2 regions of the Amycolatopsis sp. NBC_01488 genome follow, and region 1 is predicted to be linked to the other one. Evidence: riboswitches for the same ligand, from Rfam matches in the RefSeq annotation. Region 1 holds a riboswitch; the other holds the start of a gene.
The links. Region 1 has a riboswitch for glycine ahead of gcvP (aminomethyl-transferring glycine dehydrogenase). Riboswitches for the same ligand answer to the same signal wherever they lie in the genome.

Region 1 (5,449 bases):
GAGAGGTCGAACAGCCCGGCCGCCTCGCGGACGGCCTTGTGCTCGGCCAGCTCGCTGGCGTAGCGGACCGGCATGGACCAGCCGGCGAAGTCGGTGAACAGCGCGCCGAGTCCCTTGTGGACTCCGTGCAGGGAGGTCTCTTTCGACACGTCGGGATCAGCCTTCGTAAGCGTTGAGGGGCGGGCAGGAGCACACGAGGTTTCGGTCGCCGCGGGCGCCGTCGATGCGCCGCACCGGCGGCCAGTACTTGTTCTTGCGCGAAACACCCGCCGGATACACGGCCAGCTCGCGGTCGTACGGCTTGTCCCACTCGCCGACCAGCGTCTCGGCGGTGTGCGGCGCCCCGCGCAGCGGCGACTCCTCCGCGCTCCAGCGGCCCTGCGCCACCTCGTCGATCTCCGCGCGGATGGCGATCATCGCGGCGATGAACCGGTCGATCTCGCCCAGGTCCTCCGACTCGGTCGGCTCGACCATGAGCGTCCCCGCGACTGGGAACGACATGGTCGGCGCGTGGAAGCCGTAGTCGATGAGCCGCTTCGCGACGTCGTCGACCGTCACGCCGGTCTCCTTGGTGATCTGCCGCAGGTCGAGGATGCACTCGTGCGCCACCAGGCCGTCCTGGCCGGTGTAGAGCACCGGGTAGTGCGGCGCCAGGCGCGAAGCAACGTAGTTCGCCGCCAGCACGGCGACCTTCGTGGCCGCGGTCAGGCCGGGTGCGCCCATCATCCGCACGTAGGCCCAGGAAATCGGCAGGATCGACGCCGAGCCGTACGGCGCGCCGCTGATCGGGCCGACGCCGGTCTCGGGACCCGCGGCCGCGAGCAGCGGGTGGTTCGGCAAGTAAGGCGCGAGGTGCGCGCGCACCGCAACCGGGCCGACGCCCGGGCCGCCACCGCCGTGGGGGATGCAGAACGTCTTGTGCAGGTTCAGGTGCGAGACGTCGCCGCCGAACTCGCCCGGCTTGGCCAGGCCCAGCAGAGCGTTGAGGTTCGCGCCGTCGACGTACACCTGGCCGCCGCCGTCGTGGACGATCTTGGCCAGCTCGTCGATGTCGTGCTCGTACACGCCGTGGGTGGACGGGTAGGTGACCATGATCGCGGCGAGCGTGTCGCGGTGGGTGTCCACCTTGGACCGCAGGTCGACCAGGTCGACGTTGCCTTCGTCGGTGCACTTGACCACGACCACGCGCATCCCGGCGAGCACCGCGGACGCGGCGTTGGTGCCGTGCGCGGACGACGGGATCAGGCAGACGTCGCGGGCGTCGTCGCCGTTGGCGCGGTGGTAGGCGCGGATCGCGAGAAGCCCGGCCAGCTCGCCCTGGCTGCCCGCGTTCGGCTGCAGCGACACCTTGTCGTAGCCGGTGACCTCGGCCAGCCAATCGGCCAGCTGCCCCACGAGCGTGTGGTAGCCCGCAGCGTCTTCGGCCGGCGCGAACGGGTGGATGCCCGCGAACTCGCGCCAGCTGATCGGCTCCATCTCGGTGGTGGCGTTGAGCTTCATCGTGCAGGAGCCGAGCGGGATCATGCCGCGGTCGAGCGCGTAGTCCTGGTCGGACAGCCGGCGCAGGTAACGCAGCATCGCCGTCTCGGAGCGGTGGGTGCCGAAGACCCCGTGGCCCATGAAGCCGCTCTCGCGGGCCAGGCCATTCGGCAACGCGACGCCGTCGCCGGCCTCGTCCTCGACGCCGAACGCGCGCAGGACCTTCGCGGCGATCGCGGGCGTGCTGACCTCGTCGAAGGCGACGCGGACGTGGTCGGCGTCGACGTGACCGAGGTTGATCCCGGCCTCGCGCGCCGCGGCGTGGACCTCGGCGGCCTGGCCCGGGACGCGCGCGACGACCGTGTCGAAGAAGGACTCGTGGACGACCTCGACGCCGGTCTTGCGAAGAGCATCTGCGAAGCCCGCGGCGAGGCCGTGGACGCGCTGGGCGATCTTCTTCAGGCCGTCCGGACCGTGGTAGACCGCGTACATCGCGGCGAGCACGGCCGGGAGGACCTGCGCGGTGCAGATGTTGGACGTCGCCTTCTCGCGGCGGATGTGCTGCTCCCGCGTCTGCAGCGCGAGGCGGTAGGCGGGGTTGCCGTCGGCGTCGACCGAGACGCCGACCAAGCGGCCGGGCAGCGACCGCTCGAGCCCGGCGCGGACCGATATGTACCCGGCGTGCGGGCCGCCGTAGCCGAGCGGGACGCCGAAGCGCTGCGTCGACCCCGCGGCGACGTCGGCGCCGAACTCGCCGGGGGCGGTGATCAGCGTCAGCGAGAGCAGGTCGGCGGCGACGGTGAACAGCGCGCCCGCGGCCTTCGCCGACTCGGAAATCGCGTGGTAGAAGCCACGGCCGCGCAGCACGCCGGACGCGCCCGGGTACTGGACGACGACGCCGAAGAAGTCGTCCGGCAGGCCGGTGAGCAGGTCGCGGACCTCGACCTCGATGCCCAGCGCCTCGACGCGGGTGCGCACGACGGCGATCGTCTGCGGCAGGCACTCGGCGTCGAGCACGACCTTGTTCGACTTCGACTTGGACGCGCGGCGCATCAGCGTGACGGCCTCGGCGACGGCCGTCGACTCGTCCAGCAGGGACGCGTTCGCGGTGGCCAGGCCGGTCAGATCGGCGACCATCGTCTGGAAGTTGAGGAGCGCTTCGAGCCGGCCCTGGGAGATCTCCGGCTGGTAGGGCGTGTACGCGGTGTACCAGGCCGGGTTCTCGAGGACGTTGCGGCGGATGACGCCGGGCGTGACGGTGTCGGAGTAGCCCAGGCCGATCATCTGCGTCATCGGCCGGTTGCGCGCGGCGAGGGCGCGCAGCTCCGCGGTGGCGTCCTCTTCGGACGCGGCGGGCGGGAGCCGCAGGTCAGCGGTGGCGCGGATGGCGCTGGGCACGGCCGCGCCGACCAGGGCGTCCAGGCTGCCGTAGCCGCACTCGGCCAGCATCTTCGCGCGTTCGGCCTCGGACGGGCCGATGTGGCGGGCGTCGAACTGCGTGGAAGTGATGGGGAGCTCCTCGGGCCTGGGCACACAGCGGTGCGCTGGGAACTCCCCCTCTGTCATGGCACCTGAGAGTTTCACCGCGTGCGACGCGGCTTTCACCTTGGGTGAGGCGCGGGTGCGCCTGCTTTCCAGAGTGGCCTCGCGCGAAGCGGTAACAGGTACCTGAGAGATTCTGGGGAGTTTGCTCCTTCGGTGCCCCACTGACTTCGTGAGGGCTCTCCCGCCTCGGCTCGACGGCCCGATCTGCAGTTGTGGCGGCTACGGTACCCGCCGGGTTCGAGGTCCGTCTACTTCACCCGGGCAACGCCACATCACCGTTCGAGCGCGGTTCGACCCGCGACCCGCCGCACCACGCGCCCGGCCAGCGCCGGTGGCCGCCGGACCCGGCCCGAGGGCAGGACCAGGCGTTTCAGCGGGCCACCCAGCGGCACCAGCGGGTGCCCGGCGCCCAGCAGCACCTGCTCGACGATCTGCTCGGCGAACCACGCCACCGAGTCGTTGAGCCGGTCGAGCGAAGGACGGTCACCGTCGAAGACGTCCTCGTCGGCGAGCGTCACGTCGAAGTACGCGCAGTCCGGCGAGACCGAGATCGCTTCCTCGATCGCCCGCGCTCCCTCCAACGGGTCCGCGAAGCCGGCTTCGAGCAGCGGCTCGCGGTAAATACGCGCTGCCCGCTCGCGCATGCGGGGGCCGTAGCGGACGACGACGGGGAGCCGTCCGGTCAGGTCGGGCACGGCCAGGCCGTGCAGCAGCATGATCGGCGGCACCGAGTGCACCAGCCGCGGCGCGGGCGCGGCCAGCTCGCGGGCGGTGATCCGGACGCGGTCGGCCATCGCGTCCGGGAGGCCGAAGTAGCGGAAGTCGACGTTGCCGAACCCGAGGCCGTCGGCGACCAGCGACGCCAGCAGCTCGCCGTACCCCCAGATCGGCGACAGCACCACGACCGGCGGCGCGGCAACCACCGGCGACGACGCGGGCGGCCGCGTCGCCTCCTGCTCGGGCACCTGGATGACCAGCCGCGGCGGCTGGTGCCAGTCGTGCACCTCGGCCACCCGCCAGTAGAGCCCGAGCGGGCGCCACAGCTCGCCGAGGATGTCGTGCTCGACGATCCGCCGCACCTCGGCGTCGTCGTGGGGAAAGCCCTGCGGCGGCACGATCCCGACGTAGTGGTGGTAGGTGACGCGGACCTCGTCGCCGCGGGTGGCGGAGCGGATCCGCATCTCCCAGTCGATCGGCGACGCGGCGATGGCGTTGGCCACCTGCGTGCCGGGCGAGGAGTAGACGAGGGCGGTGGCCTGCCGGAGGAACTGCCCGGCCTGGTCGATGCCTTCCCGCAGCGCCTTCGCGGCCTGCGCGACGTGCACCGGGCTGGCGAGGCTGTCCGGAAGCACCCCGGCGACGCGCAGCAGCTCGGCCTCGCCGAGGCCGGTGACCTCGGCGAGTTGAGCCCAGTGGTCGAAGACGGTCACCTTCGGCGCGTGCCGGTGTTCGATCCAGCTCCGCAGCGTCGACGTGGGGACGCCGATGCGTCTGGCGGCCTCGTCCAAGGAAAGCCCGCGGGAACGGATCCCGGCCCGGACCGCTTCCGCCCACTCGTCGGCGCGCCAGTGCGTCACCTCACAAAGCTAACGAAACCGGCTAGCTTTGCGCAGGGACAACCCGCCCGCACCGCATCGACGCTGGTCACCATGACCACCACCATCATCGCCCTGACGCTCATCGTCGGCGTCCTGACCTTCGCCGCCGGTGCGTTCCTCGCCTCGGAGATCGCCGTCCGCGTGCTGCGCCGCCGCGAGAAGCTCGTGTCCGAGGAGCGCAAGAAGCTCAACGCCGCCTGGAACTACCTGCGGGAGGTGTACGGCGTCAAGAAACCGACGCGCCGTTAGAGCGGGGTGACGTACGCGCCGGAGATGCCGCCGTCGACCAGGAACTGCGACGCCGTGATGAAGCTGGCGTCGTCGCTGGCCAGGAACGCCACCGCGGCCGCGATCTCCGACGGCTCGGCGAACCGGCCGACCGGGACGTGGACCAGGCGCCGCGCCGCGCGTTCCGGGTCCTTCGCGAACAGTTCCTTGAGCAGCGGCGTGTTCACCGGTCCCGGGCACAGCGCGTTGACGCGGATGTTCTCCCGCGCGAACTGGACGCCCAGCTCGCGGCTCATCGCCAGGACACCGCCCTTGGAAGCGGTGTAGGAGATCTGCGACGTCGCCGCGCCCATCACCGCGACGAACGACGCCGTGTTGATGATGGACCCGCGCCCCTGCCGCTGCATGTGCGGCAGGACGGACTTGCAGCAGTGGTACACCGACGTCAGGTTGACGCGCTGCACCCGCTCCCACGCCTCGATGCCGGTGGTCAGGATCGAGTCGTCCTCGGGCGGGGAGATGCCGGCGTTGTTGAACGCGACGTCGACCGAGCCGAACTGCTCGACCGTGCTGTGGAACAGGTTCTCGACCTGCTCGGC
Region 2 (5,449 bases), 2.2 Mb from region 1:
ACCGCGTTGGTCGAGGCGAGCAGGAACTTCGGCACCTCGCGGCGGCGCGCGAGCTCCAGCAGTTCCTGGGTCACCAGGACGTTGTCGGCGAAGGTGTCTTCGGGCAGCTCCACCGACTTCAGCACGGATGTCAGCGCGGCGAGGTGCACGATGCCGGCGGTTTCCGGCGTCACGGCCTCTTCGCGGACGGCGGCGTCGCGGAGGTCGCCGGTCACGACGCGGACACCGCCGAGGTCGTCGGGGAACGGGACCCGGTCCACGACGGTGACCGGGACGCCCCGGTCGCGGAGGGCCCGCACGACGGCCCGGCCGATGAAGCCGCTGCCGCCGGTCACGACCACGGACGTCCGATCGGGACCGTGCGCACTCGACATGGGCGTCAACCTACCTCCCGTTCCTGTGCGCCTCCCGTGCGGCCACGGGTCAGGCGAAGGCCTCCGGGGGCGGGCACGAGCACACCAGGTTGCGGTCCCCGGCCGCGCCGTCGATGCGGCGGACCGGCGGCCAGATCTTCGCCGCCGTCACCCCTGCCGGGAACACCGCCGTCTCGCGGCTGTAGGGCCGGTCCCACTCGCCCGCGACGCACCGCGCCGTGTGCGGAGCCTGCCGCAGCGGCGAGTGCTCCAGTGCCCACGCCCCCGCCGCGACGCGGTCGATCTCGGCGCGGATGGCGATCATCGCCGCGCAGAACCGGTCCAGCTCGGCCAGGTCCTCGCTCTCGGTCGGCTCCACCATCAGCGTGCCCGCCACCGGGAACGACATCGTCGGCGCGTGCAGCCCGTAGTCCGCCAGCCGCTTCGCGACGTCGTCGACCGTCACGCCGGTCGCCTTCGTCAGCGGCCGCAGGTCGAGAATGCATTCGTGCGCGACCAGGCCTTCGTGCCCCGCGTACAGCACCGGGTAGTGTCCCCCGAGCCGCTTCGCGATGTAGTTCGCATTGGCCACCGCCACGAGCGTCGCCCGGCGCAGGCCGTCCGCGCCCATCATCCGGACGTACGCCCACGAGATCGGCAGGATCGACGCGCTGCCCCACGGCGCCGCGCTGACCGGGCCGACGCCGGTCGCTGGACCGGCCGCCGGCTGCAGCGGGTGGTTCGGCAGGAACGGCGCCAGGTGCGCCCGGACGCCGATCGGTCCGACGCCGGGTCCGCCGCCGCCGTGCGGGATGCAGAAGGTCTTGTGCAGGTTGAGGTGCGAGACGTCGGCGCCGAACCGGCCGTACTGCGCGACACCGATGAGGGCGTTGAGGTTCGCGCCGTCGACGTACACCTGCCCGCCCGCGTCGTGCACCAGCGCGCACACCTCGCCGACGGTGTCCTCGTAGACCCCGTGCGTCGAGGGGTAGGTGATCATGATCGCGGCCAGGTCGGCGCGGTGATCGTCCACGGTGGACCGCAGGTGCGCCAGGTCGATGTTGCCGTCGTCGTCGCAGCGGACGACGACCACCCGCATGCCGGCCATCACCGCGCTGGCCGCGTTCGTGCCGTGCGCGCTGGCCGGGATGAGGCAGACGTCGCGCTCGCCCGCGCCGCGCGAACGGTGGTAGGCGCGGATGGCCAGCAGGCCCGCGAACTCGCCCTGGCTGCCCGCGTTGGGCTGCAGGGAAACCGTGTCGTAGCCGGTGATCCGCGCGAGCCAGGCACCGAGGTCGGCGACCACTTCCAGGAGCCCGGCGGCGTCCTCGGCGGGCGCGAACGGGTGCAGCCCGGCGAATTCCGGCCAGGTGATCGGCTCCATCTCGGCGGTGGCGTTGAGCTTCATCGTGCACGAGCCGAGCGGGATCATGCTGCGGTCCAGCGCGACGTCCTTGTCGGCCAGCTGCCGCAGGTAGCGCAGCAGCGCGGTTTCCGAGCGGTGGGCGTGGAACACGGGGTGGGTCAGGAACGCGCTCGTGCGCCGCAGCGGCGCCGGAAGCGCGTCCGCCGTGTCCGCGTCGAGTCCGTCCACATCGGACACCGAGACGCCGAACGCCTTCCACACGCACGAAAGCCGTTCCCGGGTGGTCGTCTCATCGCAGGCGACGCCGACGTGGTCGTCGTCGACCCGGCGCAGGTTGACGCCGAGGTCGCGGGCCGCCGCGACGACCGTGTCCGCGCGCCCGGGCACCGCCGCGACGACCGTGTCGAAGAATTCGCCGTACACGACCTCGACGCCGCCTTCACAGAGACCGGCGGCGAGCACGGTGGCCATCCGGTGGGCGCGCAGCGCGATGCCGCGCAGTCCGTCGGGTCCGTGGTACACCGCGTACATCGAGGCCATCACCGCGAGCAGGACCTGCGCGGTGCAGATGTTCGACGTCGCCTTCTCGCGGCGGATGTGCTGCTCCCGCGTCTGCAGCGCGAGCCGGTACGCGGGGGCGCCGTCGGCGTCCTTCGACACGCCGACCAAGCGTCCCGGCAGCTGCCGCTCGAGGCCCGTGCGGACGGCGAGGTAGGCGGCGTGCGGGCCGCCGAAGCCGAGCGGGACGCCGAACCGCTGCGTCGACCCGACGGCGACGTCGGCGCCGAGTTCGCCGGGCGGCCGCAAGAGCGTCAAGGCCAGGGGGTCGGCGGCGGCGATCACGGCGGCGCCGTGCTTCTTCGCGTCGGCGATGGTCAGGTCCAGCTCGCGCACGGCACCCGAAGCTCCTGGGTAGGACAGCAGGATGCCGAAGAAGTCTCCGCCGAGGCCGAGGCCGGTGAGTCCCTGGGAGAGGTCTTCGACGATCAGCTCGATGCCCAGCGGCTCGGCCCGCGTCCGCAGCACGGCGAGGGTCTGCGGCAGGGTGTCCTCGTCGACGACGAACCGGTTCGAGGACGACTTGCCCGCCCGGCGCACGAGCGTCATGGCCTCGGCGGCCGCGGTGGCTTCGTCGAGCAGGGAGGCGTTGGCGACTGGCAGGCCGGTGAGGTCCGAGACCATGGTCTGGAAGTTGAGCAGCGCTTCGAGCCGGCCTTGGGAGATCTCGGGCTGGTAGGGCGTGTAGGCGGTGTACCAGGCGGGGTTCTCGAGCACGTTCCGCCGGATGACGGGCGGGGTGACGGTGTCGTGGTAGCCGAGCCCGATCATCTGCGCCATGGGCCGGTTCCGCGCGGCGAGCGCCCGGAGTTCGGCGAGCGCCTGCGCTTCGGTGGCGGCGGGCGGAAGTTCGAGCGGCCCGGCAGAGGCGCGCAGCGACTCGGGAACGGCACGTTCGGAGAGCTCGTCGAGAGAAGCGACACCGACGACGTCGAGGATGTGCCGGAGTTCGTCGGGACCGGGCCCGATGTGCCGATCAGCAAAGCCGACACCCTGCTCGAGCGAGGCAAGCGACAGATCCACGAGGGCCTCCTCCGAACAGCAGTGTCTGCCCAACCCGACTGTAAACGCGAAGGTGACCACGGCGGGGGTCCGGGGGCGGAGCCCGCCGGGCGGGGTGTGGGGGTTGTACCCCACCAGACACGCCGGAGGGTTCAGGCAAGCGCTCTCCGCGAGCACAGCTCACCCAAACCCGGAGGAATCCTCCCCACTCTGTCCGTACCCCGAGGGGCGCCTGAGAGTTTCGCCCGAGGTTGAGCCGGGCTTGCACCGTCGGCGGGGGCGTCAGGTTGTGTCCTGGCGACCCGCTTTCCAGAGGCGTCTCGTCCGCGCGGTCCAGGGTGCCTGAGAGGTTCCGGGGAGGACTTGCTCCTTCGGCGCCGAGCTCAGTATGAGGCTCGGACTCTCCCGCGCGGATTCGTCGACCGCACGGGGAACCTTACTCCGTCCGCCGCGGCGGTGATCACCCGGTCTTGCGGGCGTTGCGGCGCTGGGTCAGCTCGTCCGGTTCGTGGGTCTCGACGATGCCGCCGTCGGCGCGTTCGGCCGGGAACTCGTGGATGGTTCCGCTGATCTCCTGCATGGCGCCGCTGACCGCGATGCCGAAGACGCCCTGGCCGCCCTGGAGCAGATCGACGATCTCCTCCGGCGAGGTGCACTCGTAGACGGTGGTGCCGTCGGAGAACAACGTCACGCGCGCGAGGTCGCGGACTCCGCGGACGCGCAGGTGGTCGACGGCGACGCGGATGTTCTGCAGGGAGACCCCGGTGTCCAGGAGCCGCTTGACGACCTTGAGGACCAGGATGTCCTTGAACGAGTACAGCCGCTGCGAGCCGGAGCCGTGGGCCGTGCGGATGCTGGGTGCGACCAGCTTCGTCCGGGCCCAGTAGTCGAGCTGGCGGTAGGTGATCCCGGCGATCTGGCACGCGGCCGGGCCGCGGTAGCCCACCAGCTCGTCCGGCAGCGAGTCGTCGGGGAACAGCTCACCCTGCTCGCCACTCGCGACCTCAACAGGCTGCTTCTCGGAACCAGCCTCGACCACGCAAGCCTCCCCTCGCCCGACCTGGCGGCCGGCGAATGACAGCCGGATGGTCCCAGGAGCGGGACCCGCCGGAGATCAACCGCCACGGTCCGGCCCCAGACCGTGAATGACACCGTGGCGATTTACCTCCTTCGACGGTAAGCGCCCGGACAGGGCGGGTCAACGCGACGCGCGGCAAGCCTCAACGACCGGATGAGCCTTTGCGCCGTTCGCCGTACCCCGGACGAGGTGGTTCAAACCTGTTGCGCGGTTTTACTCAGCCGAGTAACTTCTTACTCATGCAGGTAAACACCGACCTCATGGCGGAACTGGGGCTCAGCGGAACCGAGGCGGCCCGGCGAGCGCAGATCATCGGGGCGACCATCGGTGTCCTCGCCGACCTGGGGTACCGCAGGACGACGTTCGCCAAGATCAAGGAGCGGGCCGGCCTCAGCAGCACCCGGCTGATCTCCTACCACTTCACCACCAAGGCCGGCCTGATGCAGGCCGTCCTGAGCACGGTGGTCGAGACGAAGAGCGAGTTCCTGAAGGAACGCACCGGCGGCGGAGTGGACCCGGCGGACCGCCCGGGCTACCTGCGCGCCCACATCGAGACGTCGATCGCGTTCCTTCGCGCGTACCCGGAGTGCGTCCGTGTGCTGACCGAGCTGTCGGCCAACGCGGACGACGCCGACGGCTGGTCGATGACGAAGGTGCTGGTCGACGACATGCGCGTGCACGGCCTCGCCCGCCAGCTCAAGCAGGGTCAGGCCGAAGGGGTGTTCGGCGAGTTCACGCCGGAGGTGATGGCGATGTCCGTCGCGCAGGCGATCGACGGGGTGGCCGCGGCGTACGCGGCCGACCCGTCGCTCGACCTGGAGAAATACGGGCGCGAAGTGGCGGACACCTTCGTCAAAGCGACGGCACCGTGAGGGCCCGGTCGAGGCGGTCCTCGATGCGGGCCTTCGGGAACGCGCCGACGATCGTCTCGACCGGCTCGCCGCCCGAGAACAGGATCATCGTCGGCAGCGACATGACCTGGTAGGAGCGGGTGGTCTCCGGGTTCTCGTCGGCGTTGATCTTGCGGACGGCGAGCTTCCCGGCCCGCTCGGCGGCCAGCTGCTCCAGCACGGGGCCGACCATCCGGCAGGG

Region 2: it holds a riboswitch for glycine, as region 1 does, so the genes downstream of both, gcvP (aminomethyl-transferring glycine dehydrogenase) here and gcvP (aminomethyl-transferring glycine dehydrogenase) in region 1, are expected to answer to the same signal.

The regions. Positions count from the first base shown of each region.
Region 1 is NZ_CP109434.1:335,132-340,580, forward strand. Features, by position in the region: gene gcvT (glycine cleavage system aminomethyltransferase GcvT) at 1-149, opposite strand, end outside; gene gcvP (aminomethyl-transferring glycine dehydrogenase) at 157-2,988, opposite strand; glycine riboswitch at 3,125-3,218, opposite strand; gene OG738_RS01600 (helix-turn-helix domain-containing protein) at 3,297-4,601, opposite strand; gene OG738_RS01605 (hypothetical protein) at 4,674-4,871, shown strand; gene OG738_RS01610 (3-oxoacyl-ACP reductase) at 4,868-5,449, opposite strand, start outside.
Region 2 is NZ_CP109434.1:7,586,703-7,592,151, forward strand. Features, by position in the region: gene OG738_RS35735 (NAD-dependent epimerase/dehydratase family protein) at 1-374, opposite strand, end outside; gene gcvP (aminomethyl-transferring glycine dehydrogenase) at 424-3,300, opposite strand; glycine riboswitch at 3,599-3,697, opposite strand; gene OG738_RS35745 (MerR family transcriptional regulator) at 3,740-4,318, opposite strand; gene OG738_RS35750 (TetR/AcrR family transcriptional regulator) at 4,597-5,229, shown strand; gene trxA (thioredoxin) at 5,210-5,449, opposite strand, start outside.